3 regions of the Streptomyces sp. NPDC127595 genome follow, and region 2 is predicted to be linked to each of the others. Evidence: predicted binding sites of a transcription regulator. Region 2 holds the regulator's gene; each other region holds the start of a gene.
The links. Region 2 encodes HspR, which represses chaperone genes until heat shock. Its sites were predicted from a motif close to TTGAGNNNNNNNNNCTCAA; they were not measured.
Positions count from the first base shown of each region.

Region 1: dnaK (molecular chaperone DnaK) is a predicted target of HspR. The motif match lies at 3,374-3,392, and genes of this name have one in related genera.
Region 3: lon (endopeptidase La) is a predicted target of HspR. The motif match lies at 7,476-7,494, and genes of this name have one in related genera.

Region 1 is NZ_JBHXWK010000001.1:19,003-29,070, forward strand. Features, by position in the region: gene ACFVKT_RS00090 (ATP-binding protein) at 1-784, shown strand, start outside; gene ACFVKT_RS00095 (hypothetical protein) at 978-2,714, shown strand; gene ACFVKT_RS00100 (OsmC family protein) at 2,814-3,242, shown strand; gene dnaK (molecular chaperone DnaK) at 3,438-5,345, shown strand; gene ACFVKT_RS00110 (esterase-like activity of phytase family protein) at 5,412-6,695, shown strand; gene ACFVKT_RS00115 (DHA2 family efflux MFS transporter permease subunit) at 6,769-8,226, opposite strand; gene ACFVKT_RS00120 (SAM-dependent methyltransferase) at 8,490-9,305, opposite strand; gene ACFVKT_RS00125 (helix-turn-helix domain-containing protein) at 9,394-10,068, opposite strand, start outside.
Region 2 is NZ_JBHXWK010000003.1:126,081-136,148, reverse strand. Features, by position in the region: gene ACFVKT_RS11620 ((Fe-S)-binding protein) at 1-1,122, opposite strand, end outside; gene ACFVKT_RS11615 (undecaprenyl/decaprenyl-phosphate alpha-N-acetylglucosaminyl 1-phosphate transferase) at 1,413-2,498, shown strand; gene dnaK (molecular chaperone DnaK) at 2,605-4,452, shown strand; gene grpE (nucleotide exchange factor GrpE) at 4,449-5,117, shown strand; gene dnaJ (molecular chaperone DnaJ) at 5,151-6,335, shown strand; gene ACFVKT_RS11595 (heat shock protein transcriptional repressor HspR) at 6,343-6,795, shown strand; gene ACFVKT_RS11590 (PA14 domain-containing protein) at 6,858-8,831, opposite strand; gene ACFVKT_RS11585 (PA14 domain-containing protein) at 8,833-10,068, opposite strand, start outside.
Region 3 is NZ_JBHXWK010000004.1:538,957-549,024, reverse strand. Features, by position in the region: gene ACFVKT_RS16605 (multifunctional oxoglutarate decarboxylase/oxoglutarate dehydrogenase thiamine pyrophosphate-binding subunit/dihydrolipoyllysine-residue succinyltransferase subunit) at 1-2,326, opposite strand, end outside; gene ACFVKT_RS16600 (ATP-binding protein) at 2,621-3,829, opposite strand; gene ACFVKT_RS16595 (response regulator transcription factor) at 3,870-4,607, opposite strand; partial or broken gene ACFVKT_RS16590 (spermidine synthase) at 4,721-5,397, opposite strand; gene ACFVKT_RS16585 (GNAT family N-acetyltransferase) at 5,529-6,176, opposite strand; gene ACFVKT_RS16580 (GNAT family N-acetyltransferase) at 6,224-7,036, opposite strand; gene ACFVKT_RS16575 (hypothetical protein) at 7,119-7,394, opposite strand; gene lon (endopeptidase La) at 7,517-9,937, shown strand; gene ACFVKT_RS16565 (lysozyme) at 10,012-10,068, opposite strand, start outside.

The DNA of each region.
Region 1 (10,068 bases), on a different contig from region 2:
CGAGCTGAACGCGGCGACGCCGGACGTCCAGAAGGCGTTCTACTCGCTGATCCTGGACCGCCGTATCGGCAACTACGAGCTGCCGAAGGGCTCGATCGTGATCGGCGCGGGGAACCGCGCCACGGACAACGCCCTCGCGCGCCCCATCTCCTCCGCGCTGATCAACCGCCTGGCCCATGTGCATCTGGAGGCGTCCTCGAAGGACTGGCTCGGGTGGGCCGCCGCCAACGACATCCACCCGTGGGTCCTGGACCATCTCACCGACCGCCCCGACCACCTGTGGTCCAAGCCGCCCAAGACGGAGGAGCCCTTCTCCACGCCCCGCTCCTGGCACATGCTGTCCGACGCCCTGCGCTCCTTCGGCCCGGACCTCGACGAGGGCACCCTGAAGGTGATCGCGCACGGCACGCTGACGCCCGCGCACGCGGTCGCCTTCTGCGGCTACGTCAAGATCGTGCGCAGCCGGTTCGGTATCGAGGCCATCATCAAGGGCGAAGCCCGCTGGCCCAGCCGCATCGAGGACCGCGACCTGCTCTACTACCTCGCCGAGTCCTTCCGCGGCCGCCTCGTCAAGGAGCTGCCCGCCAGGAAGGAGCACGCCTCGGAGCACGGGCGGCAGACCGCGTTCCGCGCCAAGTCGCTGCTCGTCCAGCTCGCCGAGATCTCCGTCGAGGTCGCCCAGAGCGTCATCGCGTCCGACCTCGACGGCAACCCCGTACTGCCCGCGTGGTTCCTCGTGGAGGCGGCACGCGACATGCCCCGCCTGGTGGAGGCGCGGCGGTGAGCAGCGAGTGGAGGGTCGGGGCGCGGCGATGAGCGGCGAATTCAGGGTCGGGGCGCGGCGATGAGCAGCGAGTGAAGGGCAGGGCCGCGGCGATGAGCAGCGAGTGCACGGTGGAGGCGCGGCGGTGAGCCGTAGGCGCAAGCAGGGCGACAAGGAGAAGCCGGATCCGGCCGCCGAGGCCTTCGCGGAGGGGATGCGGCTGGTGCGGGGCAACCGCGCGCTGGCCGCCGTCGAGTTCAGTGTCTGCCGTCAGAAGGACTGCCCGGCAGGGCCCCGCGACGGCCTCGTCCTCGTCGACTCCAGCGGAGTGCTGCATGTGCACCCCACCCGCCGCGCGGAGCCGGCCGAGTGGGCCTGGGCCGCCGCGCACGCCGTCATCCACCTCGGCTTCGGCCATGTCCCGGCGGCCACCGGCGAACGCGTGCAGCCCGACCGCTTCGACCTCGCCGCCCGCTGTGCCGTCGTCAACCGCTTCCTGCTCGGCTTCCCGATCGGCCAGACCCCCGAGGACCTGCCGGCCTCCTACCCCGCCGGCGACGAGGAGCAGCTCGCCGCGCGCTGGCGCCGCGAGGGGATTCCGGCGGAGTACGAGCGCTGCGGTACGGCCGGTGGTGAGCCGGACCAGCTCCTGGTGACCTGGCACACCTGGAACGGCGGCACCGCGCCCGACTGGCAGCTCGCCTTCGCACACGCGCTGACCCGGACCATGGCCGCCGCGATGGACATGGCGGGCGGCCGCCGCGACTCCATGCGCGGCGGCCCCACCCAACTGCAGCCCTGGGAGAAGGCGCTGAGCTGGTTCGTGTCCTCCTACCCCCTCCTCGGTGGCATCGCGGCCGGCATCACCGTCGTCGCCGACGCCGAACTCGCCCGCGCCCACGGCATTTCCATCGCCGCGGTCAACGCGGAGGCGGCCGAGATCTACATCAACCCGCTGCGCCAATTCGACGACGAGGAATGGCGGTTCGTCCTCGCCCACGAGATGCTGCACGCCGCCCTGCGCCACAGCGACCGCTGCGGCACCCGCGACCAGTTTCTCTTCAACATCGCCGCGGACTACGTCATCAACGGCTGGCTGTGCGACATGCAGGTCGGCGTCATGCCCGAAGGGCTGCTGTACGACGTGGAATTGCGGGATCTGTCGGCGGAGGAGGTGTACGACCGGATCGCGACGGACCTGCGCCGGATGCGCCGCCTGTCCACACTGCGCGGCAAGGGCGTCGGCGACATGCTCGGCGGCCCGCTCGGTTCACCGCGCGACTACGTGGACCTCGACGAGTTCTACCGCAGGGGCCTGGCCCAGGGACTCGACCTGCACCAGCGGGAGGAGCGCGGCTTCCTGCCCGGCGGCCTGGTCGAGGAGATCCGCGCGCTCAGCCATCCGCCGCTGGCCTGGGACGCCCAACTCGCCCGCTGGTTCGACGAGTTCGTGCCCCGCCCCGAGCCGCTGCGGTCGTACGCGCGTCCCTCCCGCCGCCAGGCGGCGACCCCGGACATCCCGCGCGCGGGCCGCTACTTCCCGCCCGAGGAGATCGCCCGCTGCACCTTCGGCGTGGTTCTCGACACCTCGGCCTCCATGGACCGCACGCTCCTCGGCAAGGCGCTGGGTGCCATCGCCTCGTACGCCGAGGCCCGTGACGTACCGGCCGCACGCGTCGTCTTCTGCGACGCCGCCCCGCACGACGCCGGATATCTGCCGGTGACGGAGATCGCCGGGCGGGTACAGGTGCGCGGGCGCGGCGGTACGGTCCTGCAGCCGGGCATCGATCTGCTGCACCGCGCGGACGACTTCCCGCCGGGCGCGCCCATGCTGGTCATCACGGACGGCTGGTGCGACGTCCTGCGGGTACGGCGCGAGCACGCGTACCTGATTCCGCAGGGCGCGCGGCTGCCGTTCACCGCGCGGGGGCCGGTGTTCCGGGTGAGTTGAGGGGGCGCGAGCCGCATCAACTGGGTGGTCCGGGCGGAGGTGTGATCGGATGGGGGATACGGAACCCCGGTAACGGGACCACACCCGAAAGGACTCATCGTGGCAACCACGCGCTCTGCACACACCGTCTGGGAAGGCAACCTGCTCGAGGGCAACGGCGTCGTCACCTTCGACTCCTCCGGCGCCATCGACGAGCAGCCCGTGACGTGGGCGTCGCGCTCCCAGGACGCGAACGGCAAGACCAGCCCCGAGGAGCTGATCGCGGCCGCCCACTCCAGCTGCTTCTCCATGGCGTTCTCGCACGCCCTCGCGGGGGCCGGTACCCCGCCCACCAAGCTCGTCACCTCCGCCGACGTCAGCTTCCAGCCGGGCGAGGGCATCACCGGCATCCACCTCACCGTCGAGGGCACGGTGCCGGGCATCGAAGAGGACGCCTTCATCGCCGCGGCCGAGGACGCCAAGAAGAACTGCCCGGTAAGCCAGGCGCTCACCGGCACGACGATCACCCTGTCGGCGAAGCTCGCCTGACGGTCCAGTAGGCACTACGGCGCCGCGGTCCCCGGAGGGGGTCGCGGCGCCGTCATGTTCCGGGCCGCCGTACAAGGCCTCCGTCCGGGCCCGCCCATGCCCGCCCGTCCCCACCCGGGGCTCCCGCCCCATTGACAAGAACGCACTCAAGTTTTGTGCTTGGGGGCGGGCAGAACCGGGCGGAAGGGGACGGACATGGCACGTGCGGTCGGGATCGATCTCGGTACGACGAACTCCGTGGTCGCTGTTCTGGAAGGCGGCGACCCCACGGTCGTGGCCAACGCGGAGGGTGCGCGCACCACGCCCTCCGTGGTGGCCTTCGCCAAGAACGGCGAGGTGCTCGTCGGGGAGGTCGCCAAGCGGCAGGCCGTGACGAACGTGGAGCGCACCGCGCGTTCCGCCAAGCGTCACATGGGAGATGCGAGCTGGCGCTTTCCGGAGACGGGCGCCATCGACGGCACCCGGTACCGCGCGCAGGAGCTGGCCGCGCGCGTCCTGCAGAAGCTGAAGCGGGACGCCGAGGCGTATCTCGGCGAGGACGTCACGGACGCCGTGATCACCGTGCCCGCCTACTTCGACGACGCGCAGCGCCAGGCCACCAAGGAGGCGGGCGAGATCGCGGGGCTCAAGGTCCTGCGGATCATCAACGAACCGACGGCCGCGGCCCTGGCGTACGGGCTCGACCGGGGCGAGGAGCAGACCGTACTCGTCTTCGACCTGGGCGGCGGGACCTTCGACGTCTCGCTCCTGGAGATCGGCGACGGCGTGATCGAGGTCAAGGCCACCAACGGTGACACCAAACTGGGCGGCGACGACTGGGACCAGCGGATCGTCGAGCATCTCGCCCAGCGGTTCAAGGCCTCGCACGGTATCGACCTCGGACACGACAAGATGGCGCTGCAACGGCTGCGCGAGGGCGCCGAGAAGGCCAAGATCGAGCTGTCCAGCGCCTCCGAGACCACCGTCAACCTGCCCTACATCACCGCCACCGCCGACGGCCCGCTGCACCTCGACGAGAAGCTGACGCGCGCCCAGTTCCAGGAACTGACGGCCGACCTGCTCGACCGCTGCAAGAACCCCTTCCACCAGGCGGTGAAGGACGCGGGCGTGAAGCTGTCCGTGGTCGACCGGGTCATCCTGGTCGGCGGCTCGACCCGGATGCCGGCCGTCACCGACCTGGTGAAGGAACTCACCGGCAAGGACCCGCACAAGGGCGTCAACCCGGACGAGGTCGTCGCCGTGGGCGCCGCGCTCCAGGCGGGTGTCATCCGCGGTGACGTCAAGGACGTCCTGCTGCTCGACGTCACCCCGCTGTCCCTGGGCATCGAGACCAAGGGCGGCATCATGACCAAGCTCATCGAGCGCAACACCACGATCCCGACCCGGCGTTCGGAGATCTTCACGACCGCCGTGGACAATCAGCCCTCGGTCGGCATCCAGGTCTACCAGGGCGAGCGCGAGATCGCCGCGTACAACAAGAAGCTCGGCGTCTTCGACCTCACGGGGCTGCCGCCCGCGCCGCGCGGGGTGCCGCAGATCGAGGTCGCCTTCGACATCGACGCCAACGGGATCATGCACGTCTCCGCGAAGGACCTCGCCACGGAACGCGAGCAGAAGATGACCGTCACCGGCGGCTCCGCGCTCCCCAAGGACGACATCGACCGCATGATGCGCGAGGCCGAGCAGTACGCCGACGAGGACCGCGGGCGCCGTGAGGCCGCCGAGACCCGCAACCAGGCCGAGCAACTCGTCTACCAGACCGAGAAGTTCCTCCGGGAGAACGAGGAACGCATCCCCTCCGACACGAAGCCGGAGGTCGAGTCCGCCATCGCGGAGCTGAAGGAACTCCTGGAGGAGCCCGCCGACACGAGCGCGCTGCGGGCCGCCGTCGAGAAGCTCGCCACGGTGAGCCAGCGGATGGGGCAGGCGATGTACGCGCAGGCCCAGCAGGCGCCGCCGCAGACGCCCCCGCAGGACGAGCCGGCCACCGAGCATGCCCCGAGCGAGGAGGAGGGCGTGGTGGACGCGGAGATCGTGGACGAAGAGAGGGAAAGGGGTGGAGATGCGGACACGGGGAAGGATGCGAGGGGTGGTGCTGCCTAGTACAGCGGGGCCTGGTGTTGCCCGGTGTTCGGCCGCCCGTCACCCGGCCTCCCTAACGTGCGGGTCATGAAGAGACTTTCGATCACGGTCAGCGCAGTCGCGCTGACCGTCGGACTCGCGTCGCCCGCCATGGCCGACCGCGACTCCGAGAACCTCGGTCAGACGACGGACCTCGGTCAGGCCACGGACCTCGGTCAGGCCACGGCTTCCGGTGAGGCCACCGCCTCCGGTCGGACCACCCCCTTCGGCCAGGCCACGCTGACCGGTTTCGCCTCGCTTCCGGCCGAGACGTTCGTCCCGAACAGCGAACCGTCCGGCTCGGCCGTCGGCGCGGGTCCGTTCAACGGCATCACCGGCCCGTTCGCCGACCAGCCGGTCCAGGGCTTCAGCGGCGCCGTCAACCGCCACGACGGCAGCTACGACGTGCTGTCCGACAACGGCTACGGCAACAAGGCCAACAGCGCCGACTTCCTGCTGCGCATACACCGCGTCGAGCCGGACACCAAGACCGGCAAGGTCAAGGTCCTGGGCGGCTTCAACCTCAGCGACCCGTACCACAAGGTGCCGTTCCCGCTCACCCGGACCGACCGGGTGCTGACCGGCGCCGACTTCGACGTCGAGTCCATCGTGCGGGCGTACGACGGCTCGTACTGGCTGGGCGACGAGTTCGGCCCGTTCCTGCTGCACTTCTCCTCGACCGGCAAGCTTCTCGAAGCCCCGATCTCGCTCGACGGAGTGCAGGCGCCGGAGAACCCGTACCTGAACGGTGCCCAGCCGACCACCGGCAGCAGCAAGGGCTTCGAGGGCATGGTCCGTTCGGTCGACGGCCGGCACCTCTACCCGCTGCTCGAAGGCACGGTCAACGGTGACACCCCCGGCGACCTGCGCTTCAGCGAGTTCGACCTGAAGATCCGGGACTACACCGGGAAGCGTTTCACCTACCGGCTGGAGTCGCCCTCCAACGCCATCGGTGACGCCATCGCCGTCGACAGGAACCGCTTCCTGGTCATCGAGCGTGACGGTGGCCAGGGCGCCGACGCCAAGTTCAAGCGGATCTACCTCGCCGACACCCGCGACCGCAACGGTGACGGGGTCATGGACAAGACCCTCGTGGCCGACCTGATGAACATCGCGAACCCGAAGGGCCTCGGCGGCTTCGGGGAGACGTTCACCTTCCCGTTCACCACGATCGAGGACGTCGTCCTCCTCGACAACCGGACGCTGGCAGTCCTGAACGACAACAACTTCCCGTTCTCCTCCGGCCGTACGCCCGGCAAGGCGGACAACAACGAGTTCATCACCTTCAAGCTCACCGAGAGCCTGAAGGCGGACAAGCGAGCCCTCAAGTAACTCCGCACCAGCCGGACTTCAGCACCGCCGCGCCGGCCGCGGCCCGAACCGCATCGGGTCGCGGCCGGCCGCGTCACATGTGCACCGCCTGGCTCGCCGCCTGCTGCGTGGGCACCTCGCGGCGGTAGAGCGCCAGCGTCACGACGAACCCGATCGCGAAGAACAGCGCCGACCACCAGTACGCGGTCGAGTAGCTCTCCATCGAGGCCTGCGCCTGCACCTGTGCCGTGGGCTGCTTGCCGACGAGGTAGCTCGTCGCCGCGCTCGTGGCGAGGGTGTTGAGCAGGGCCGTACCGATCGAACCGCCCACCTGCTGGCTGGTGTTGACCATCGCGGAGGCCACGCCCGCATCGTGCGCGGCGACGCCGGACGTCGCCAGGTTCATCGCCGTGGCGAAGATCATGCCGAGGCCGAGGCCGGCCATCAGGAGCGGCGGCAGCACGTGCTGGGGGTAGTTGCTGTGGAGACCGAGCGCGGTCAGCCAGGCCATCGCGGCCGAGGCGAGGGCCATGCCGAGCGGAACGATCGGTTTCGGACCGAGCTTCGGCACCAGGTAGTTGGTCGTGGTCACGGACATGACCACCATCACGGCGACCATGGGCAGGAACGCCAGCCCCGTCTTGATCGGCGAGTAGTCCAGGATCTCCTGGAGGTAGTAGGTCAGGAAGAGGAAGACGCCGAACATGCCGGCACCGGCGATGAACATCGCGAGGTACGACGCGCCGCGGTTGCGGTCCAGGACCACGCGCAGCGGCAGCAGTGGATGCTCGGCCCGTGTCTCCCACCAGGCGAATCCCACGAGAAGGACCGCGCCGACCACGAGGAAGCCCCACGTCTTCACGTCGCTCCACGAGGACGTCTCCGCGTTCGAGAACCCGTAGACGATGCAGAACAGCCCGGCCGACACCAGAAGCGTGCCCGGCACATCCAGCTTGGGCCGGTCCGCGGGTTTTCCGGCGTGCAGGAGCCGCGCCCCGCCGACCATGGCCACGGCGGCGAAGAAGACGTTCACGTACAGGCACCAGCGCCAGTCCAGGTACTCGGTGAGTACGCCGCCCAGGAGCAGTCCCACCGCGCCGCCCGCGCCCGCGATGGCGCCGTAGATGCCGAACGCCTTGGCGCGCTCGCGTGGATCCGTGAACGTCGTCGTGAGGAGCGAGAGGGCGGCCGGCGCGAGCAACGCGCCGAACAGCCCCTGGAGGGCACGGGCCCCCACCAGCATCGCGAAACTGGTCGCGGCACCGCCGAGCGCGGAGGCCAGGGCGAAGCCCGCGAGCCCGGCGAGGAACACGACCTTGCGGCCCACCAGGTCCGCGATGCGCCCGCCGAGCAGCAGCAGGCTGCCGAAGGCGAGCGCGTACGCGGTGACGACCCACTGGCGGTTGCCGTTGGTGAAACCCAGGTCCTTCTGCGCGGACGGCAGCGCGATGTTCACGATCGTCGCGTCGAGGACGACCATGAGCTGCGCGATACCGACCACCGCGAGGATCAGCCACCGGTGCTCGTGACTGCCACCGGTGGCCTGCGGCACATCGCCGCCGGGCGGCGCGGCCTGAAGGCCCCGCGCGGGCTCGGGTACGGACGTGGCTTCGGGCGAGTGGTCCAAGACGGCCTCCAGGTACCCCCGACCCAACATAAATGCATCGCCCATGGACGGCGACCGGGGCCGGCGGCTCGGCCGCGGACCGGAGTGCCCCCGCCGTCAGGGCAGCTCGCAGCACGCGCCCTTGCCCGCCCCCAGGTCGAACCTGGGGGCGGGCAGTGCATTGCGTCCGCTCATGGCGTCCACACGGGTCAGGACTTGCGGGCGACCCCCGCGTACAGGGGCACAATGCCCTCCGCCTTGGCGGCCACGTCCACGGGTTCGGGCCGCCAGTCGACGGCCGGGACCACGCCCGGCTCCAGCAGCTCCAGGCCGTCCAGGAAGCGGGAGAACTCGGCGTGGGTGCGCGGGTGGAAGGGCGTGCCGCTCTCCCGGAAGAGTGCCGCGACCTTCCCGATGGTCGCGGCGCTGAGGTCCGGGGTGACCTGGGAGAGGACCACGAAGCTGCCGGGGGCGAGGGCGTTGACGTACCTGCCGACCAGGCCGTACACGTCGTCGCCGTCGGGAGCGTCGTCGAGGTAGTGGGTGAGCGCGACCAGCGACAGCGCGACGGGCCGGCCGAGATCCAGGTACTCGGAGGCCAGGCGCAGGATGGTGTCGGGGTCGCGGACGTCGGCGTGCACGTACTCGGTGGAGCCCTCGGCGGTGCCCTGCAGCAGTGCCTCGGCGTGCCGCAGGACGATCGGGTCGTTGTCGGCGTAGACCACCCTCGACTCGGGGGCGATCTCCTGGGCGACCTGGTGGAGGTTGGGCTCGGTGGGAATGCCCGTGCCGATGTCCAGGAACTGACGAATCCCGGCCCGGGCCGCGACCCGGGTGGCCCGGTGCATGAACCGGCGGTTGGAGCGCGCACTGCGCACCGCGGCCTCGTCCACGCCGAGGATCTTGCGGGCCAGTTCCTCGTCCACCTGGTAGTTGTCCTTGCCGCCCAGCCACCAGTCGTACACCCGGGCGGGATGCGGCCGACTGGTGTCGATACGGATGGACTCGGCGTCACTTCCGGTCACAACAGTGCTCCTCGGTGTCGGGTCTTCAATTGCGTTCGGCAACGGGCTCAGTGATGGGTTCAGCGATCAGGGGGTACGTTTCTGCAGTTCAGAAGCGCGCCCGGAACTCCTGGAGGATCTGCTTGGTGCGCTGGGCGGAGGACGCGTGGGCCGTCATGTGGTCCAGGACCTCCAGGTGCAGGGCCACCTCGATGCGCGAGTCGAGGTAGAGGGCACCGGACACGTACTCGCTGTAGACCATGTCGGGCAGCTCCGGCTCCGCGAAGCGGAACAGCGCGAAGGACGTGTACGTCCCCGGGTGCGGGCCGTTCGCGAACTCGGCGACCTGGAGCGTGATGTGATCGTGCTCGGCCTCTTCCAGAAGCCGGTCGATCTGGTCGCGCATGACCGAGCTGTCGATGCTCACGGGGCGCCGCAGCGCCGTCTCGTCCATGATCACCCAGAGGTGGGGCGGGTTCTCGCCGGTGAGCAGACCCTGCCGCTTCATCCGCAGCGCCACATGCCGCTCGATGGCCTCCGGACCCGTCTGCCCGACCGTTCCCGCCTCCAGCACGGCCCGCGCGTAGTCCTCGGTCTGCAGCAGCCCGGGCACGAAGTGCGGTTCGTACGAGCGGATCAGCCGGGCCGCGCCCTCCAGGCTGACGTACAGGCTGAACCACTCCGGCAGCACGTCGTGGAACCGCTGCCACCAGCCCGGCCGGTTCGCGTCCTCGGCGAGCCCGACGAAGGCGGCCACCTCGTCGGAGGCCACGCCGTAGGTCGT
Region 2 (10,068 bases):
GGGGCGCTCGGCCTCCGCCAGGGCGGCGGCGGGCACATCCGCGAGCTGCTCCTTGGTGGCCTTCTCCGCGCCCTCGGCGTCCTTGCCGCCGCCGGCCAGCAGGTAGGGAGCCTTGGCGTGGGCGTGGTCCCGCAGCGACATGATCAGCAGCTTCGGGGAGAGCGGCTTGCCGGTGTTCCAGGCCGGGCACTGCGACTGGCAGCGCCCGCACTCGGTGCAGGTGGAGAAGTCGAGCAGGCCCTTCCAGGAGAACTGCTCGACCTGGCTGACACCGAACACGTCGTCCTCACCGGGATCGGTGAAGTCGATGTCCTTGCCGCCCGAGGTCATCGGCAGCAGCCCGCCGAGCGCGACCGAGCCCTTGGCGTTCCGCTTGAACCAGATGTTGGGGAAGGCCAGGAAACGGTGCCAGGCCACGCCCATGTCGGTCTTCAGCGAGACGACGATCATCCAGACGAACGAGGTCCCGATCTTGATCATCGCGGTGAGATAGATCAGGTTCTGGAGCGTGCCGACGTCCGTCCCCTTGAAGGCGGCGACGATCGGGTACGAGGCGAAGTACGCGGCCTCGTAGCCGTGCACGTCGGCGAGGGCGCCCTCCAGGCCGCGCAGGGTCATGATCGCGAGCCCGATGATCAGGATGACGGACTCGACGAAGTAGGCCTGGCCGGTGTTGGACCCGGCGAAGCGGGACTTGCGGCCGGGCTTGTCCGCCTTGGAGAGCTGACGGATGACGATCAGCGTGAGGATGCCGAGGGTCGTCATCAGCCCGATGAACTCGACGAAGATCTCGTACGGCAGCCAGTGGCCGATGACCGGCAGCACCCAGTCGGCCTGGAAGAGCTGCCCGAAGGCGTTCACCAGGGTCGCGACCAGCGAGAAGAAGCCGACGGCGACGAACCAGTGCGCGACGCCGACCACGCCCCAGCGGTTCATCCGGGTGTGGCCGAGGAACTCCCTGACCACCGTGACGGTGCGCGCGGCCCAGTCGTCGGTGCGGGTGCCCGCGGGGACGTCCTGGCCGAGCCGTACGAACCGGTAGATCTGTGCGATGGCTCTGCTGAACAGCGCCACGCCGACCACGGCGAGTACCAGCGACACAATGATCGCGGCGAGTTGCATTTGGGGGCTCCTCGGGCCTGCGAGGTGTTGCTCCGAGAGCTGCTTCGAGAGCTGCTTCGGAGGTGATTGCGATGATTACTAAGCGGTAACTTATGCAGTCGGTCTGAGACTACCCATATCTTCTGCCGCACTGTAGCCAGGGGTGCGGTGATCTGCGTCGCTGAGGGTTGCCTGAGCGGTGGAGCCCCACGGCATGGCCGTACGCCGGGCATGCGACGGCCGAACGCCGACACGTAAACCCGATCGTGTTATTCGCACAGTATTGTGACATTTGCGCCTAAATTAGCGACGTGTTGTATGGAATCGTCGCTGCCCTCGCCGCCCTGCTCCTCACCGCCGTCCTCGCCGCCCTGCTGCGGATGTTCGCCCTGCGCTTCGGGGTGGTCGAGCGACGGCCGGGGCGCCCCCGCGCGGTTCCCCTGCTGGGCGGGGTCGCGGTGCTCGGCGGAACCGCGCTGGTGGCCGGGGCGGGTGAGTGGACGCAGGTCGCTCCGCTGGGGGCGGATGCGGGGCGGCTGCTGGTGGCCGGGCTCGGGGTCGGACTGCTCGGGCTGGTCGCCGACCTGCGGGCCGTGCCGCTCCCGGTCCAGGCGGGAGGCGTCGCAATCGCCGCCTCGCTGACCGTGCCGTACGGCGAACTCGGTCTGCTCGGCGGGCTGTTGGGCATCGCCTGGACGGTCCTGGTCACCTTCGCCTTCGTCTCGCTCGATCACGCCGACGGGGTGCTGGGGACCGTCGGGGTCGTCACCGCCTTCGCGCTGAGCGGGTGTGCGGCGGCCGAGGTCATGGACGGTACGACGGTGCTGCTGAGCGTGCTGGCCGCGGCGCTCGCCGGGTTCCTCATGCAGGGGCGGCCGCCGGCGCGGATCGTGCCGGGGCGGTGCGGGGCGCTGTTCGCCGGGTTCGTGCTCGCCTCGGCGGCGGTGCTGGTGCACGGGGGGCGGGAGACGGGGTCCGGGGTCGCGGCGCTGTTCTCGCTGACCGCTGTCGGGCTGGCCGATCTGGCGCTCGCGGCCCGGGGGCCGGGCGGGCATCTCGCGCAGCGGCTCCGGCGGGTCGGGCTGACGTCGCGGGGGGTCGTTGTGGTGATCGGTGCGGCGGCGTTCGGCGGGGCGCTGGTCGGTTTGCTCATCGATCTGGGGTGGGTGGGTGCGGGGGCCGCGTGGTGGGTGGCGGGAGGGGTCGCGGTGGTGGTGCTCGTGGGGGGCGCGGGTCCGGTTTCTCGCCCCCGCCGCCCCTACCCGTTCCCGTCCCCTGGGGGCCCTGCCCCCAGACCCCCGATCGCTCGAAGGGCTCGTCCTCAAACGCCGGACGGGCTGAAGACTCAAGCGCCCAGCCAGTTGAAAAGCTCCAGGTCAGACGCAAGGTGCGCCTAAGAAACAGATAAGAGTTGAGCCTCCTCGACTCAGCTCTGTTGACGATGTGGCGGGCGTCGTGCACACTTGAGTCCGTTCCACTCAAGTCATTGCTGGAGGAATTGAAATGGCACGTGCGGTCGGCATCGACCTGGGCACGACTAACTCCGTCGTCAGCGTTCTGGAGGGCGGCGAGCCCACCGTCATCACCAACGCCGAGGGTGCCAGGACCACGCCGTCCGTCGTCGCCTTCGCGAAGAACGGTGAGGTTCTCGTCGGCGAGGTCGCCAAGCGCCAGGCGGTCACGAACGTGGACCGGACCATTCGGTCCGTGAAGCGTCACATGGGCACGGACTGGAAGATCGAGCTCGACGGCAAGAGCTTCAACCCGCAGCAGATGAGCGCCTTCATCCTGCAGAAGCTGAAGCGCGACGCCGAGGCGTACCTGGGCGAGAAGGTGGCCGACGCGGTCATCACCGTCCCGGCGTACTTCAACGACTCCGAGCGCCAGGCGACGAAGGAGGCCGGCGAGATCGCGGGCCTGAACGTCCTGCGTATCGTCAACGAGCCGACGGCCGCCGCTCTCGCGTACGGCCTCGACAAGGACGACCAGACGATCCTCGTCTTCGACCTCGGTGGCGGCACCTTCGACGTCTCGCTGCTCGAGATCGGCGACGGCGTCGTTGAGGTGAAGGCCACGAACGGCGACAACCACCTCGGTGGTGACGACTGGGACCAGCGTGTCGTCGACTACCTGGTGCAGCAGTTCCGCTCCGGCCACGGCGTGGACCTGGGCAAGGACAAGATGGCCCTCCAGCGCCTCCGCGAGGCCGCCGAGAAGGCCAAGATCGAGCTGTCCTCGTCCACCGAGACCTCGATCAACCTGCCCTACATCACGGCTTCCGCCGAGGGCCCGCTGCACCTGGACGAGAAGCTCACGCGCGCCCAGTTCCAGCAGCTCACGGCCGACCTTCTGGAGCGCTGCAAGACGCCGTTCCACAACGTCATCAAGGACGCCGGGATCAACCTCTCCGAGATCGACCACGTCGTTCTCGTCGGTGGCTCCACCCGTATGCCCGCCGTCGCCGAGCTCGTCAAGGAGCTGACCGGTGGCAACGAGGCCAACAAGGGTGTGAACCCGGACGAGGTCGTCGCCATCGGCGCCGCCCTCCAGGCCGGTGTCCTCAAGGGTGAGGTCAAGGACGTCCTGCTCCTCGACGTCACGCCGCTGTCGCTTGGTATCGAGACCAAGGGCGGCATCATGACCAAGCTCATCGAGCGGAACACGACGATCCCGACCAAGCGGTCCGAGATCTTCACCACCGCCGAGGACAACCAGCCCTCCGTGCAGATCCAGGTCTACCAGGGCGAGCGCGAGATCGCGGCGTACAACAAGAAGCTCGGGATGTTCGAGCTGACCGGCCTGCCGCCGGCCCCGCGTGGTGTCCCGCAGATCGAGGTCGCCTTCGACATCGACGCCAACGGCATCATGCATGTCACGGCCAAGGACCTCGGCACGGGCAAGGAGCAGAAGATGACCGTCACCGGTGGCTCCTCGCTGCCGAAGGACGAGGTCAACCGGATGCGCGAAGAGGCCGAGAAGTACGCGGAGGAGGACCACGCCCGCCGCGAGGCCGCCGAGTCCCGTAACCAGGGCGAGCAGCTCGTCTACCAGACGGAGAAGTTCCTCAAGGACAACGAGGACAAGGTCCCGGGTGACGTCAAGACCGAGGTCGAGGCTTCCATCGAGGAGCTGAAGGCCGCGCTCAAGGGCGAGGACACCGCCGAGATCCGCACGGCCACCGAGAAGGTCGCCGCGGTCTCGCAGAAGCTCGGCCAGGCGATGTATGCGGACGCAGCCGCCGCCCAGGCCGCGGGTGACGCCCCCGGTGCCGAGGCCCCGCGCGGCGACGACGACGTGGTCGACGCGGAGATCGTCGACGAGGACCGTGACCGCAAGGACGGTGCCGCGTGACGGAGGAGACCCCGGGCTTCGAAGAGAAGCCTGACGTCCCTTCCGGCGCCACCCCTGACGACGCCGAGCCGACAGCCGCCCCCGAGGGGGCGGCTGCGGCCGGGGACGAATCGGCAGCAGCACAGGCACAGGCCCAACTGGCCGGTCTGACAGCACAGCTGGACCAGGTGCGTACGGCGCTCGGTGAGCGCACGGCGGACCTCCAGCGGCTCCAGGCCGAGTACCAGAACTACCGCCGCCGGGTCGAGCGCGACCGGATCGCGGTCAAGGAGGTCGCCATCGCGAACCTCCTGACCGAGCTCCTGCCCGTGCTCGACGACATCGGCCGCGCGCGGGACCACGGCGAGCTGGTCGGTGGCTTCAAGTCGGTGGGCGAGTCGCTGGAGACCGTCGCGGCGAAGCTGGGGCTGCAGACCTTCGGCAAGGAGGGCGAGCCCTTCGACCCGATGATCCACGAGGCCCTGATGCACTCGTACGCGCCGGATGTCACCGAGACGACGTGCGTGGCGATTCTGCAGCCGGGGTATCGCTTCGGCGAGCGCACCATCCGCCCCGCGCGGGTGGCCGTCGCCGAGCCCCAGCCCGGCGCGCAGGCCGTCAAGTCCGAGGACGCGACGGCCGAGGCGGCGGACGACAAGGAGAGCGGTGGCCCGGACGAGGGCTGACGTTGAACGCATGAGAGAGGAGGGACGTCGAGGATGAGCACCAAGGACTTCATCGAGAAGGACTACTACAAGGTCCTCGGCGTCCCCAAGGACGCCACCGAGGCCGAGATCAAGAAGGCGTACCGGAAGCTCGCCCGCGAGTTCCACCCGGACGCCAACAAGGGCAACGCCAAGGCGGAGGACCGCTTCAAGGAGATCTCCGAGGCGAACGACATCCTCGGGGACCCCAAGAAGCGCAAGGAGTACGACGAGGCCCGCGCCCTCTTCGGCAACGGCGGCTTCCGTCCGGGGCCGGGCGCGGGCGGCGGCAACTTCAACTTCGACCTGGGTGACCTCTTCGGAGGCGGCGCCCAGGGCGGCGGAGCACAGGGCGGCGGCTTCGGCGGCGGGATCGGTGACGTGTTCGGCGGGCTGTTCAACCGCGGCGGCACGACCACCGGCACGCGTACGCAGCCCCGGCGCGGCCAGGACATCGACACCGAGGTGACGCTCAGCTTCACCGAGGCGGTGGACGGGGCGACGGTTCCGCTGCGGATGACCTCGCAGGCGCCCTGCAAGGCCTGTTCGGGCACCGGCGACGCGAACGGCACACCGCGTGTGTGCCCGACGTGCGTCGGCACCGGCCAGGTCGCCCGGGGCTCCGGCGGCGGGTTCTCCCTCACCGACCCCTGCCCCGACTGCAAGGGCCGCGGTCTGATCGCAGAGACCCCGTGCGAGGTCTGCAGCGGCAGCGGCCGCGCCAAGTCCTCGCGCACGATGCAGGTCCGTATCCCGGCCGGCGTCAGCGACAACCAGCGCATCCGGCTGCGCGGCAAGGGCGCCCCCGGTGAGCGCGGCGGCCCGTCCGGCGACCTGTACGTCACGGTGCATGTCGACGCCCACCCGGTCTTCGGCCGCAAGGGCGACAACCTCACCGTCACCGTGCCCGTCACCTTCGCGGAGGCGGCCCTCGGCGGCGAGGTCAAGGTGCCCACCCTGAGCGGGCCCGCGGTGACCCTGAAGCTGCCGCCGGGCACGCCGAACGGCCGCACCATGCGCGCCCGCGGCAAGGGCGCGGTCCGCAAGGACGGCACCCGCGGCGACCTGCTGGTCACCGTAGAGGTCACGGTCCCCACGGAGATTTCGGGCAAGGCTCGCGACGCCCTGGAGGCGTACCGCGAGGCGACCGCGGGTGAGGACCCGCGGGCGGAGCTGTTCCAGGCCGCGAAGGGAGCATGAGGACGCCATGGACGGAATCGGCCGTCGACGCAACCCGTACGAACTGACCGAGGAGACGCCGGTCTACGTCATCTCGGTGGCGGCCCAGCTCTCCGGCCTGCACCCGCAGACCCTGCGTCAGTACGACCGCCTCGGCCTCGTCTCCCCCGACCGCACCGCAGGCCGGGGCCGGCGCTACTCGGCCCGCGACATCGAACTGCTGCGCACCGTCCAGGCGTTGTCCCAGGACGAGGGCATCAACCTCGCCGGCATCAAGCGCATCATCGAGCTGGAGAACCAGGTCGCCGCACTCCAGCAGCGCGCCGCCGAACTCCAGGCGGCCGTCGACGGCGCGGCAGCCGCGATGCAGCAGCGCGAGGCAGCCGTCCACGCCTCGTACCGCCGCGACCTGGTCCCGTACCAGGAGGTTCAGCAGACGAGTGCGTTGGTGGTGTGGCGGCCGAAGCGGTCGTCGGAGTAACCGACCACGCGAAAGGGGCCCGGAGGTTCAACCTCCGGGCCCCTTTCGCATGCCGGCCGTGCTCAGGGCTTCAGGATCACCCAGTCAGCCCCGGGCGCAGACTCAGTGCCGTCGGCGTACAGCGCGGTCACCCAGTAGTAGTGGGTGGTGCCGCGGGCCGCGGTGGTGTCGTCGTAGGAGCGGTCCGTGGTGGCCGCCAGCTTCTCGTACGCCCCGGTGGCCGGGTTCCAGCGGTAGACCTGGTAGCCCGTCGCCGAGTCGGCCGCGTTCCACCCCAGGCCGACGCCCGAGTCGGTCGCGGTCGCCGACAGGCTGAGCGGTGAGCCCTCCGGGGTCGCCACCGATGGGGTCAGATCCAGTTCGTCGACCGTGATGGCGTACAAGGGTCCCCACCACCTGCTGGAATTGCCGGCGGTGTCGATCGCGTCCACCCAGTAACAGATGCGGCCGCCGTCGGGCAGGGTCACGTCCGTGTAGCGCGAGGTGGACGCGGACAGCCACGCCCACTCCGAGCCGGAGCAGACCTGTGTGCCGCCCTCCTCACCGAGGATCCGGCCCCGGTAGACCGCGTACCGCTTCAGGTCGGGCTCGGTGTTGTCGGCCCAGTCCAGCTCGATGCCGTACTCCGTGGCCGTCGCGGTCAGTCCGGTCACCTGGGCGGGCGCCTTGTCCGATTCGAGGATGGTCACGGTGACCGTCGCCGAGGGGAGGGAGACGGCGGACGCCTGGTCCTCCGTCGTCACCGCGTAGTGGTAGGTGGTGCCCTCGTCCGCCGAGTAGTCGCCGCAGCTGTAGCGCCGTGACCCGTCGGCGCGTTCGGTGTACGTCGTCGTGCACGACACCGGCGTGCCGGACGTGCTCACAGGCAGGGTCGTCGAGCGGTACACGTGGAAGGCACGGACACTCGCGTCCCCCGGCTTGACCGTCCAGGACAGCAGCGCGGCCCCGATGTCCGCCGTCGCCGTGAACTCGCGCGGTGCGGCGGGCGGCCGGTGCGCGCTCACGGTGCCGGTGTACGGCGAGAGATGACCGGAGCCGTCCACCGCGGCGACCTTGTAGGTGTACGTGGAAACCCGGTCGGCCGTGTCGTCGCTGAAGTGGTTCGAGGTGACGTCGGTGACCTTGTCGGCGCCGCCCGGATCCGTGCGCACCACCCGGTACTTCACCGCCCCCGGCACCGCCTGCCAGGACAGCTCGGCCGCGGTGTCGGTGACCGAGGAGGCGAGGCCGCCCGGCGCGGTCAGCGTGATGCCGGTGACCAACTGGTCGGCGGTACCGGCCGATTCGTTGCCCGCCTTGTCGTACGCGCGCGCCTCGTAGTAGTAGACGGCGCCGGTCGCGGGCGGGGTGTCGGTGTACGAGGTCGCGGTCGTGCCGGTGAGCCGGGTCCAACCGGTGCTGTCCCGCAGCCGCCGGTAGACCCGATAACCCGCGAGATCCATCTCGACGTTCTTGCCCCAGCTCAGCTTCGCCTTGTTGCTCGCGGTGTCGTACGACACCAGCGGGTCCTTGGGCGTGAGGGGCTTGACCTTGTCGACGGTGGCCGAAGTGCGGGGTGTGTACGTGAACTTGACCTTGGCGGTGCCGGTCCAGTTGACGTAGTCGACGCGGAGGGTGTGCTTGCCCTTCGGGACCGTCACGTTGACGGTTTTGCTCACAGCCTTGGAGGTGTTCTTCCACAGGTCGAGCTTGCGGACGCCGTCGACGTACACCCGTATCCCGTCGAGGCCGGAGGTGGCGAGGGCGAAGGGGCCGCCGGAGCCGAAGTCGCGGGTGACGGTCCAGCGGACGCCGAAGTTGTCCTTCGGGAGGCCGGAGGCGGGGGCGCCGCTCCAGCTCTCGTCGATCGCGCTGTCGCAGTCCGTCTTCTTCGGGGTGCCCTTGAACGTGGTGTTCGCGAAGAACTGCCGCTTGAGGACGGGGGAGGCGCAGCGGGTGGCGGCGGAGGCGGCCGGGGCGACAGCTGTGAGCAGGCCGCCCGCGGTCGCGACGACAACAGTGCAGGCGAGCAGGGAATGCCTGGATGCGTTCTTCACGTCATACCTCGCTCGGCAGGGTCACGGTGTAGTCGATGTTCGTGAAGGTCTCTGTGCCGTCGGCCGCGACGACGGAGGCGACGAAGTGGTTGGTGGTGCCCCTCGGCGCGGTGCGGTCCGTGTAGTAGCTGGTGGTCGTCGCCAGGGGTACGTCGTTCAGCCGGACGTACGTGCCCGACTGCCGGTCCCACCGGTACACGTTGATACCGAGGGCGTCGGCGGCGACGCCCTCGCAGTCGAGGTCCAGGACCGAGTCGCCCGCGGTGTTGTCGAAGGCGTAGAGGCCGCAGGCCGAGGTGTCCTCGGGGACGACCGTCGGGGTGAGGTCGAGCTCGGTGACGGCGACCGTGGACAGGGCTTGGCTCCACGGAGCGATGTCCGGGTCGTGCGCGCCCTCGTAGGTACGGGAGTTGCCGTAGATGTCGCGGGCGACGACGACGTACTGGGTGCTCTCGCCGTCCGCCCGCTCGGGGCCGACGACGTACTCGGAGGTGCCGGCGTCCACGACTCCCACGTATTCGGGGGTCGCCCATTGCGTCGGCTTCTCGTAGATCTCGTACTTGTCGAGGTCTGCGACCGTGCTGTCGTCCCAGTCCAGCTTGACGCCGTACTCCAGGGGCTCGGCGCTCAGGCCGGTCACGTTCGGTGGCGGGATCTCGTCGCCGGGCCGGGTGACGGTCATCTCCGGGGACCCGGTGGACCAGCGCCCTGCGGTGTTCTTCCGGATCATCACGTAGTGGTACGTGGCGCCCTGGTCGCCGTCGTAGTCGACGCAGCTGTGGACCTTGTTGCCGGTCGCGTCCGTAGCGACCTTGCGGCTGCGGCAGTCGGTGAGGTTCTCGTAGGTGGTCGCCACCGGGGAAGTCGTCGAGCGGTAGACCTCGTAGTCGGCGGTGTCGCCGCCGGGCGCCTCGGTCCAGGTGAACATCGCGCCGTAACTGGGCACGGTCGCCGTCACGTTCTCCGGCGGCAGGATCGACCGCGTGGAGCGTACGACGTTGGAGTCCCGGCCGTTCTTGGCCGCGTCCAGCGCCCTCACCTTGTAGTCGTAGGCGTAGCCGTAGCTCGCCGTGGTGTCGACGTAGCTCGTCCCGGTCGTCTCGGCGACCTCGGTGTACGAGGTCGCCGTCTTGGACTTGCGGTAGAGCCGGTAGAGCACGGCGTCGGTGGGAGCGGTCCACGAGAGGTTGTTGGAGGCCTCCACGGCCGTGGCGGTGAGGACGGCGGGGGCGGGCGC
Region 3 (10,068 bases), on a different contig from region 2:
AGGCCAGCCGCGCGACGCGGACGACGGCCTCGGGGTCGTCGCCGTTCACGTGGAAGATCGGCGCCTCGATCATGCGGGCCACGTCGGTGGCGTACATGGAGGAGCGCGAGGACTCCGGGGCGGCGGTGAAGCCGACCTGGTTGTTGATGACGATGTGGACCGTACCGCCCGTGCGGTAGCCGCGCAGCTGCGACATGTTGAGCGTCTCGGCGACCACACCCTGGCCGGCGAAGGCCGCGTCACCGTGCAGGGCGACGGGCAGGACCGTGAAGTCCGTGCCGCCCTTGTTGATGATGTCCTGCTTGGCGCGGGCGATGCCCTCGATGATCGGGTCGACCGTCTCCAGGTGGGACGGGTTCGCGGCAAGCGAGACCTTGATCTGCTCGCCGTCCAGGCCCGTGAAGGTGCCGTTGGCGCCCAGGTGGTACTTCACGTCGCCGGAGCCGTGCATCGACTTCGGGTCGAGGTTGCCCTCGAACTCACGGAAGATCTGCGCGTACGACTTGCCGACGATGTTCGCAAGCACGTTCAGCCGGCCGCGGTGGGCCATACCGATGACGACCTCGTCCAGGCGCGACTCGGCGGCGCTGTCCAGGACGGCGTCGAGCAGCGGGATGACCGACTCGCCGCCCTCCAGGGAGAAGCGCTTCTGGCCGACGTACTTCGTCTGCAGGAAGGTCTCGAAGGCCTCCGCAGCGTTCAGCCGGCGCAGGATGCGCAGCTGCTCCTCGCGCTCCGGCTTGGAGTGCGAGCGCTCGATGCGGTCCTGGATCCACTTGCGCTGCTTCGGGTCCTGGATGTGCATGAACTCGACGCCGGTGGTGCGGCAGTACGAGTCACGCAGCACGCCGAGGATGTCGCGCAGCTTCATGAGGGACTTGCCGGCGAAGCCGCCGACCGCGAACTCGCGCTCCAGGTCCCACAGGGTGAGCCCGTGCTCGGTGATGTCCAGGTCGGGGTGCTTGCGCTGGCGGTACTCCAGCGGGTCGGTGTCGGCCATGACGTGGCCGCGGACCCGGTAGGAGTGGATCAGCTCGAAGACGCGGGCGGCCTTGGTGACGTCGTCGTCGTGCGAGGCGTCGATGTCCTTGAGCCAGCGGACCGGCTCGTAGGGGATGCGCAGGGCCTCGAAGACCTCGTCGAAGAAGCCGTTCTCGCCGAGGAGGAGGTTCGCGACGATCCGCAGGAACTCGCCGGAGGCGGCGCCCTGGATGACCCGGTGGTCGTAGGTCGACGTGAGCGTCATGACCTTCGAGATGCCGAGCTTGTTCAGGGTGTCCTGGGAGGTGCCCTGGAACTCCGCCGGGTAGTCCATCGAACCGACGCCCATGATGACCGACTGACCGGGCATCAGACGCGGGACCGAGTGGACGGTGCCGAGGCCGCCGGGGTTGGTCAGCGAGACCGTGACACCGGTGAAGTCGTCCATCGTCAGCTTGCCGTCACGGGCGCGGCGGACGATGTCCTCGTAGGCCTGCCAGAACTCGAAGAAGTTCAGCGTCTCGGCCTTCTTGATGCCCGCGACGACCAGCTGGCGGTCGCCGTTGGGCTTCACCAGGTCGATGGCGAGGCCGAAGTTGACGTGCTCCGGCTTGACCAGGGTCGGCTTGCCGTCCTTCTCCGTGAAGGAGTAGTTCATCGACGGCATGGCCTTGATGGCCTGCACCATCGCGTAGCCGATGAGGTGGGTGAAGGAGATCTTCCCGCCCCGGGCGCGCTTCAGGTGGTTGTTGATGACGATGCGGTTGTCGAAGAGCAGCTTCACCGGGACCGCGCGCACGGACGTGGCCGTGGGCACCTCCACCGAGGCGTTCATGTTCTTCGCGACCGCGGCGGCGGGGCCGCGCAGCGTCACGTACTCGGGACCGGCCGGAGCCTCGGTCGCGGGTGCGGCCTTGGCCTCGGCAGGCTTGGCGGCGGCCGGAGCGGCCTTCGCAGGAGCCGGAGCAGCGGCGGCGGGCTTCACCGGTGCCGGAGCCTGAGCCGGCGCCGGAGCGGGAGCCGGAGCAGCCGCCGGTGCGGCCTGAGCCTGCGGAGCCGCCTGGGCGGGAGCCGCCGGCGCTGCGGGAGCGGCCGGAGCTGCTGTGGTGGTCGCTGCGGCCCCCGCGGCCGCAGTACCCGCCGGAGCCGAGGCGGCAGCTGCGCCCGGCTTGTAATCGGCGAAGAAGTCCCACCAGGCTCGGTCTACCGAATTCGGGTCCTGGAGGTACTGCTGATAGATCTCATCGACGAGCCACTCATTGGGTCCGAACGCGGCAGCCGGGTTCTTCCCGGAGGCCTGCTCTTCGGTCGAGATGCTCGAGTTACTGGGGGACTGTGGCGACACGGCGGCAACCGCCCTCTTCCGCTTCTCACAAGGTGATGGACAGCGGGAATTAAGGCTACGCCTCCCTGGCCGGGAAGGTCAGGCCGGGCCTGCCCATCGTCGTGTAAGTCACATCGGAAAGTGTGTTTCGGGGGTGGAAATGGCGGGAAACAAGCGGGGTTCCGGCCTGGAGTGGGCATGGCGAAGTGCGCCGATCCGAGGCCGCGGCACGACTCACGTGGCCCTCTGCCTGATCACACGTGCCCGTCAGCGACGAACGTCGATGGATCTTCTGGCTCCGGTTCGAACTTTACGTCAACTTGGCAAAGAGGGAAGCCCTGGAAGGATGACCTGGATCCGGCAACCCCGCTCGGATTCGGCCACGCCGATGCGCCCGCCGTGCAGATCGACCGCCCAACGGGCGATGGCAAGCCCCAGACCCGTACCGCCGTCGCTGCCGGGACCGTGCGGCGCGGGGACCCCGCCGCGGTTGAACCGCTCGAAGACGCGGTGCCACTCCGACCTCGGAATGCCGGGACCCTCGTCCAGGATCTCCAGCGCGAGGGACTCCGGGTAGTCGCCGCGTCTGGCCCTGACGGTCACCCGGCCGTGTGGGGGACTGTGCTTGACGGCGTTGTCGATGAGGTTGGCGACGACCTGGTGGATCCGCTCCGGGTCCGCGTGCGCGGTCAGCTCGGGCGGTGACACGTCGAGGTGCAGATGGACGTCGGTGCGCGTGTGGCTGCCGGAGCCCGAGGCGATGCCCGCACGCGCCGAGGAGACCATGTTGGCCTCCTTCAGGACGCCCGACAGGTACGGCCACACCTCGAAGCGGCGCTGACGCAGCGGTACGACGCCGTTGTCCAGCCTGGACAGGTCGAGCAGCGTCTCCACGAGACGGCCGAGACGCTCCGTCTGCTTCAGCGCCGTACGCATGGTCTCGGGGTCGGCGGCGGAGACGCCGTCCACGACGTTCTCCAGGACCGCGCGCAGCCCCGCGATGGGGGTCCGCAGCTCGTGGGAGACGTTCGCCACGAGCTCCTTGCGCTGGCGGTCCTGGGCCTCCAGTTCGTCGGCCATCAGGTTGATCGTCTGGGCGAGGTCGCCCAGCTCGTCCCGGCGGTCGTCGCGCACGCGGCGGGTGTAGTCGCCGTGCGAGATGGACCGCGCGACGGCGTTCATCTCGTCGAGCGGGGCCGTGAGCGAATGCGCCACGAACTGCGTTATCAGCAGTGTGGCGATCATCGAGAAGACCGTGATGAAGCGCAGCTCGGTCTGCGTGCGCGCCGCGATGATGGACAGACCCGTGGTGATGAAGACCGAGACGACGACCAGGGTGCCGAGCTTGGTCTTGATCGAGAAGGGCCGTACGCCACCCCAGGGGCTCTCGCCCTTGGACCCGTCGAGACTCTTGGAACCGGCGAAACCGGAGCCCGCGTGTTCGCGCTCACGGCGTCCTGAGCCGGTGCTCCCGCGCTCCCCGAACCCGGGTCTCGCGCCCTTGCGGTCCCCGAACCCGCTCATCACATCAGCCCCCTCAAGAATGCCCCGGCCGAGGTCCGGCTCAGGGAGTCGGGGTCTCCAGGGCGTAGCCCACGCCGTGGACCGTACGGATCCGCTCGGCGCCGATCTTCCGGCGCAGCGCCTTGATGTGGCTGTCCACGGTCCGCGTACCGGAGGCGTCCGCCCAGTCCCAGACCTCGGCGAGCAGCTGCTCACGCGAGAGTACGGCCCGCGGGGTGTTCGCGAGGCATACGAGCAGGTCGAACTCGGTGGGCGTGAGGTGCACGTCCTCCGAGCGCACCCGAACCCGGCGCTGCGCGTGGTCGATCTCCAGCTCGCCGAGTCTGAGGATCCCGCTGCGCGGCGTCGAGGCGGCCACGACGGCACGCTCCACCCGGCGCAGCAGGACGTGCACGCGGGCGGCCAGCTCGCGCATGGAGAACGGTTTCGTCATGTAGTCGTCGGCGCCGACGCCCAGACCGACCAGCATGTCGGTCTCGTCGTCGCGCGCTGTGAGCATCAGCACCGGCACCGGGCGCTGGGCCTGCACACGGCGGCAGACCTCAAGACCGTCGAAGCCGGGCAGCATGATGTCGAGGATCAGCAGATCGGGCTGCCATGCCTCGGCGGTGTCGACGGCGGCCGGGCCGTCGCCCGCGGTTTGCACCAGGAATCCCTCGGCGCGCAGACGTGCCGCGATGGCGTCGACGATCGTCGGGTCGTCCTCGACGACCAGGACCCGTCGTTGAGCGCCGGGCGTCGCCGCCGCGCCGTTGTGGGAGGTGTGTGTCTGCTCCATCGCCCGCCCCTGAAGTGTGCTTTCCGGAATCCGTGGGGTGATCCCATGACTGCGCTTGACGCTTGAATGATCCGCGTCAGGCAAGCAGAGTACGGGCAGTCGCCGCGGCTCGGCTATCCAGGTCTTACCGCGAGATGGACGACGTCCGGAACGCCCCGGGCAACGGGGATCTCTTCGGTACGCACCCCCTTGAACCCGGCATTCCGGAGGGTTCCTTCAAATTCCGGAGAGGGTCGCGCCGACCACACCGCGAGTACCCCGCCGGGCCTCAACACCCTTGCGCAGCCTGTGAGTCCGGCCTCCGAGTAGAGGCTTTCGTTGCCCTCCGTGACCGTCCAGCCGGGTCCGTTGTCGATGTCCAGGCACAGCGCGTCGTATGTGTCGCAGATCTCATTGACGTAGGCGAGCAGATCCGCTTCGACGATCTCCGTGCGCGGGTCGGCGAGCGCCTCGGCCGACAACGGGGCCAGCGGCCCGCCGAGGTGCCAGTCGATCACCGCCGGCTCGCGCTCCACGACGGTGATACCCCCCAGCGCGGATCCGAGGCCGCGTGCGCGAGTGAGAACCCGACGCCGAGGCCGCCGATCAGCAGCCTCGGCTCCGCCCGCCCGTCCAGCGCGCCGTAGGCGGCGTCGACGAGCAGCCGCTCCGAACGGCCGTCGGAGGTGTCCATCAGGAAGCACCCGTTGGCGATGATCTGCAGCAGCGCGCCATGACGCCGCAGCACGACCTCGCCGTACGGGCCCTCGCGACGATCGATCACTGCGGGGGTGTCGTACGAGGTGACCATCGGCCCATCCTGGCAGCTCCGGGATGCCAGGCGGTCGAATTACCCCCGTTCCAGGGGGCGGAGCCGACACCTTCGCCGACGTGAGGAAGGCGACGTGGCCTCGGCCACGGAAGGCGGCTGCCCGCGGAGGTTCAGCCGACCCCGGTGAACTTCGCGCTCGTCAGCGGTGCCTCCACGCGCCAGCCGAGGGACTCGTACAGCGCCCGCCCGTCCGGTGTTCCGCCCAGTACGCCGGTCCTGGCGCCCTGTGCGACCGCCGCGCGCGTCACCGTGCCCATGACCAGTCGGCCGAGACCGCGCCTGCGGTGCTCCGGCGCCGTCTCGACCTGGTCGACGACCGCCGTCGCGCCGGTGGCCGCGATCTGGGCGCGCGCGGCCCAGGAGCCGTCCGGAGCGGTGACCAGGGCGCGGGTGACGCCGCCGTGCGCCCAGGTGCGCAGACGGTAGCCGTCGGGAGTGGCCACGGACGGGACGGCGGTGAGAGGGGCCGACATCAGGTACCCGGGCTGGGGGTCGATCCACCAGCCCTGACCGAGCCAGGGTCCGACGGTCGACGCCTCGGCGAACACCTTGAGCCACACCCCCGCTCCGGTCACCGAGTCGGCGACCTTCCGGACCACGGCCTCCTCGACAGCCCCGTTCGTCGCCCCGAGAACATGCCGGGTGACGTGCTCCGCCTGCCCCACATCGACCGAGCAACCCCAAGCCTCGACCACCGGCGGAGCCGCCCCACGCGAGAGGACCCAGCCGTCGACCCAGGCCCGTACGATCTCGTCCACCAGAACCCCTTGTAATGACTGCATGCGCTGAAGGAGTCTTACTTTAGCTACGGAGTCGGCGGGCTGGCCTGTGGCGGCGACCACACATAGGGGGTGGTCGTGGTGATGGCGTGGAATCCCAGGCGGCGCAGGATCGGGGCGCTGTCGTCGGAGGCGTCCACGTGCAGGAATCGGACGCCGCGGGCCGCGGCGAGGGCGGCGCGGGTGGCGACGAGGGCGCGGTAGATGCCCCGGCTCCGCCATCCGGGGAGCGTCGAGCCGCCCCACAGGCTCGCGAACTCGGTGTCCTCGCGGAAGACAAGCCAGGCCGCGGAGACCACTTCACCGTCCGCCTCGGCGACGAAGACGGCGATCTCGTCGGGGGCGGCCTCGACCCGGCCGATCAGGTCGTCGGCGAGCCAGCTCCAGTCGGCCTCCCACACCGCCGACTCCATCGCGGCGATCCGGTGCATGTCCACGTCCGCCGTGACCCGCCGCAGGACGACACCCGGCGGCACGACCGGCCGCCGTACGGCCGCCATTTCTTCCGCGAGTCCGACGACCACCGTCTCCTGCTCCTCGGGCACGAAGCCCGCGGCGCGCAGCCGCTCGGTGAGGCCGGCGGGGCGGTCGTGCCCCCGCGTCTTCCACTCCACCGCCTCACCGCGCCCGGCAAAGTACTCCCGCTGCCGGGCGATCAGACGGTCGAGTTCCGCCCCGCCCACCCCGAGATCACGCGGACCGCTGACCAGCCCGCGGAACTGCCCGACGATCCGCAGCAGCGGCCCGTCCTGTTCGTACGTGACCCCTGTCGGAGGGGTGGGAGGGGCGCCGCGCATCTGGTCGTCGTAGGCGGAGAGGAGGGGGTGGGTGTCTGTCACCCGGAAGACGGTACGGACCGTGCCGGCCGGGGCAACCGAATTAATATGCGAGCGGCGTCCCGGGCGGGGCTGGGTCAGGCGGTCAGCGGGGGCCGAAACCGCCGTACGGTCGCAGAGGGATGATCTGGAAGTCCGACATCTGCTTCTGCGCCAGGGGAAGGGCTGCCACCGCTGCTTCGGCGGCGGCGAGTGACTCGGCTTCGAGGAGGAAGCACGCGCCTCGCGTGTCGTCGCGCAACCAGATCTGGCGAAGTGCTCCGTCGGCGTAGAGCCCTCGGACCGTCTCGGTCTCCTGAGGCAGGACGGCCGCGAAGTCCTCGTCGCTGAACCGGTCGCTGTAGCGCTGGGTGATCACCATGAATTGCACCTGCGGAAGCTATCAAGGCGCCCGATCGCTGACAGCGAACACCCCCGGGGAACACCAGAGCGCTCACAAGCATTGAGTCCACATAGCTCAACTTGCTTGTCGAGAGGAAGATCATGGCTGCCGATACGACGTCCGCACCGCTCAACCTGCCCGTGCTGCCGCTCGACGACGAGGTCGTGCTGCCCGGAATGGTGGTTCCGCTGGACCTGAACGACACCGATGTGCGGGCCGCGGTGGAGGCCGCTCAGGCCGCCGCCCGCTCGACACCGGGGAAGCCGCAGGTGCTGCTGGTGCCGCGGATCGACGGGACGTACGCGGGCACGGGTGTGCTCGGGACGATTGAACAGGTCGGCCGCCTTGCCGACGGCGACCCGGGCGCGCTGATCCGCGGCCGCGGGCGCGTGAAGATCGGCGCGGGGACCACCGGTCCCGGTGCCGCGCTGTGGGTGGAGGGGACGCGCGTCGGTGAGACCGTGCCCGAGCCGCTGCCCGGCCACGTCACCGAACTGATCAAGGAATACAAGGCCCTGGCCACCAGCTGGCTGCGCAAGCGCGGCGCCTGGCAGGTCGTGGACCGCGTCACGGCGATCGACGACGTGTCCGCCCTTGCCGACAATTCCGGCTACTCACCTTTCCTCTCCACCGAACAGAAGGTGGAACTGCTGGAGACCGCGGATCCGATCGCTCGCCTGAAGCTCGCCACCGAGCAGCTCCGCGAGCACCTCGCCGAGCAGGATGTCGCCGAGTCCATCGCCAAGGACGTACAGGAAGGTGTCGACAAGCAGCAGCGCGAGTTCCTGCTGCGGCGCCAGCTCGATGCCGTGCGCAAGGAGCTCCGTGACCTCAAGGGGGAGGGCGGGGAGGACGAGAGCGACGACTACCGCTCCCGCGTCGAGGCCGCCGACCTTCCGGAGAACGTCCGCGAGGCCGCTCTCAAGGAGGTCGAGAAGCTGGAGCGCGCGAGCGACCAGTCGCCCGAGGGCTCCTGGATCCGGACCTGGCTCGACACCGTCCTGGAACTGCCGTGGAACGAACGCACCGAGGACGAGTACGACATCCAGGGCGCCAAGGCGATCCTCGACGCCGAGCACGCGGGCCTGGAGGACGTGAAGGAGCGGATCACCGAATACCTCGCCGTGCGCAAGCGGCGTGCCGAGCGTGGGCTCGGCGTGGTCGGCGGCCGTCGCGGCGGCGCCGTGCTCGCGCTCGTCGGACCTCCCGGCGTCGGCAAGACCTCGCTCGGCGAGTCCGTCGCGCACGCCATGGGCCGCAAGTTCGTCCGGGTCGCCCTGGGCGGCGTACGCGACGAGGCCGAGATCCGCGGACACCGGCGTACGTACGTCGGCGCGCTGCCCGGCCGGGTCGTCCGCGCCATCAAGGAGGCCGGGTCGATGAACCCGGTCGTGCTCCTGGACGAGATCGACAAGGTCGGCTCCGACTACCGAGGCGACCCCGCCGCAGCCCTCCTCGAAGTGCTCGACCCCGCCCAGAACCACACCTTCCGCGACCACTACCTGGAGGTTGAACTCGACCTCAGCGACGTCGTCTTCCTGGCGACCGCCAACGTCCTGGAAGCCATCCCGGAGGCCCTGCTCGACCGTATGGAGCTGGTCCGCCTCGACGGCTACACCGAGGACGAGAAGGTCGTCATCGCACGCGACCACCTGCTGCCGCGCCAGCTGGAGCGGGCCGGTCTGGAGAAGGACGAGGTCACGCTCGACGAGAGCGCGCTGCGCAGGCTCGCGGGGGAGTACACCCGGGAGGCGGGCGTACGGAACCTGGAGCGCGGCATTGCCCGGCTGCTCCGCAAGGTCGCCGCTCAGCACGAACTCGGTGAGCGGAAGCTGCCGTTCACGGTGACCGAGGACGATCTGCGCGGGCTCATCGGGCGTCCGCACCACGTGCCCGAGTCCGCCCAGGACCCGGCCGAGCGCCGTACGGCGGTCCCTGGTGTCGCGACGGGACTCGCCGTCACGGGTGCGGGAGGTGACGTCCTCTTCGTGGAGGCGTCGCTCGCCGACCCCGAGACGGGCGCGGCCGGTCTGACCCTCACCGGTCAGCTCGGTGACGTGATGAAGGAGTCGGCGCAGATCGCGCTGAGCTTCCTGCGCTCGCACGGAGCCGAACTGGAACTGCCGGTCGGCGACCTGAAGGACCGGGGCGTGCACATCCACTTCCCGGCCGGGGCCGTCCCCAAGGACGGTCCGAGCGCGGGCGTCACCATGACGACCGCCCTCGCGTCGCTGCTCAGCGGCCGGCTGGTCCGCACCGACGTCGCCATGACCGGCGAGGTCTCGCTCACCGGCCGTGTCCTGCCCATCGGCGGCGTCAAGCAGAAGCTGCTCGCCGCACACCGGGCCGGGGTCACGACGGTGATCATCCCGAAGCGCAACGAAGCCGACCTGGACGACGTCCCGGCCGAGGTCCTGGACAAGCTCGACGTCCACGCGGTGACGGATGTCCGCCAGGTGCTGGAGCTGGCACTCGCTCCGGCGACGAACGGCGCCACCGCGGAGGTTCCGGTGGCGGCGTGACGGACGCCATCGGTTGAGGAAGGCCCGGGCCCCGCGAGGGACCCGGGCCTTCCCATGCTCGATGCCGGCCGGTGTCACCCGTTGGCGAGTGCCACCACCCGGTCCAGCGCGCCGTTGAACTTGTTGTGGTC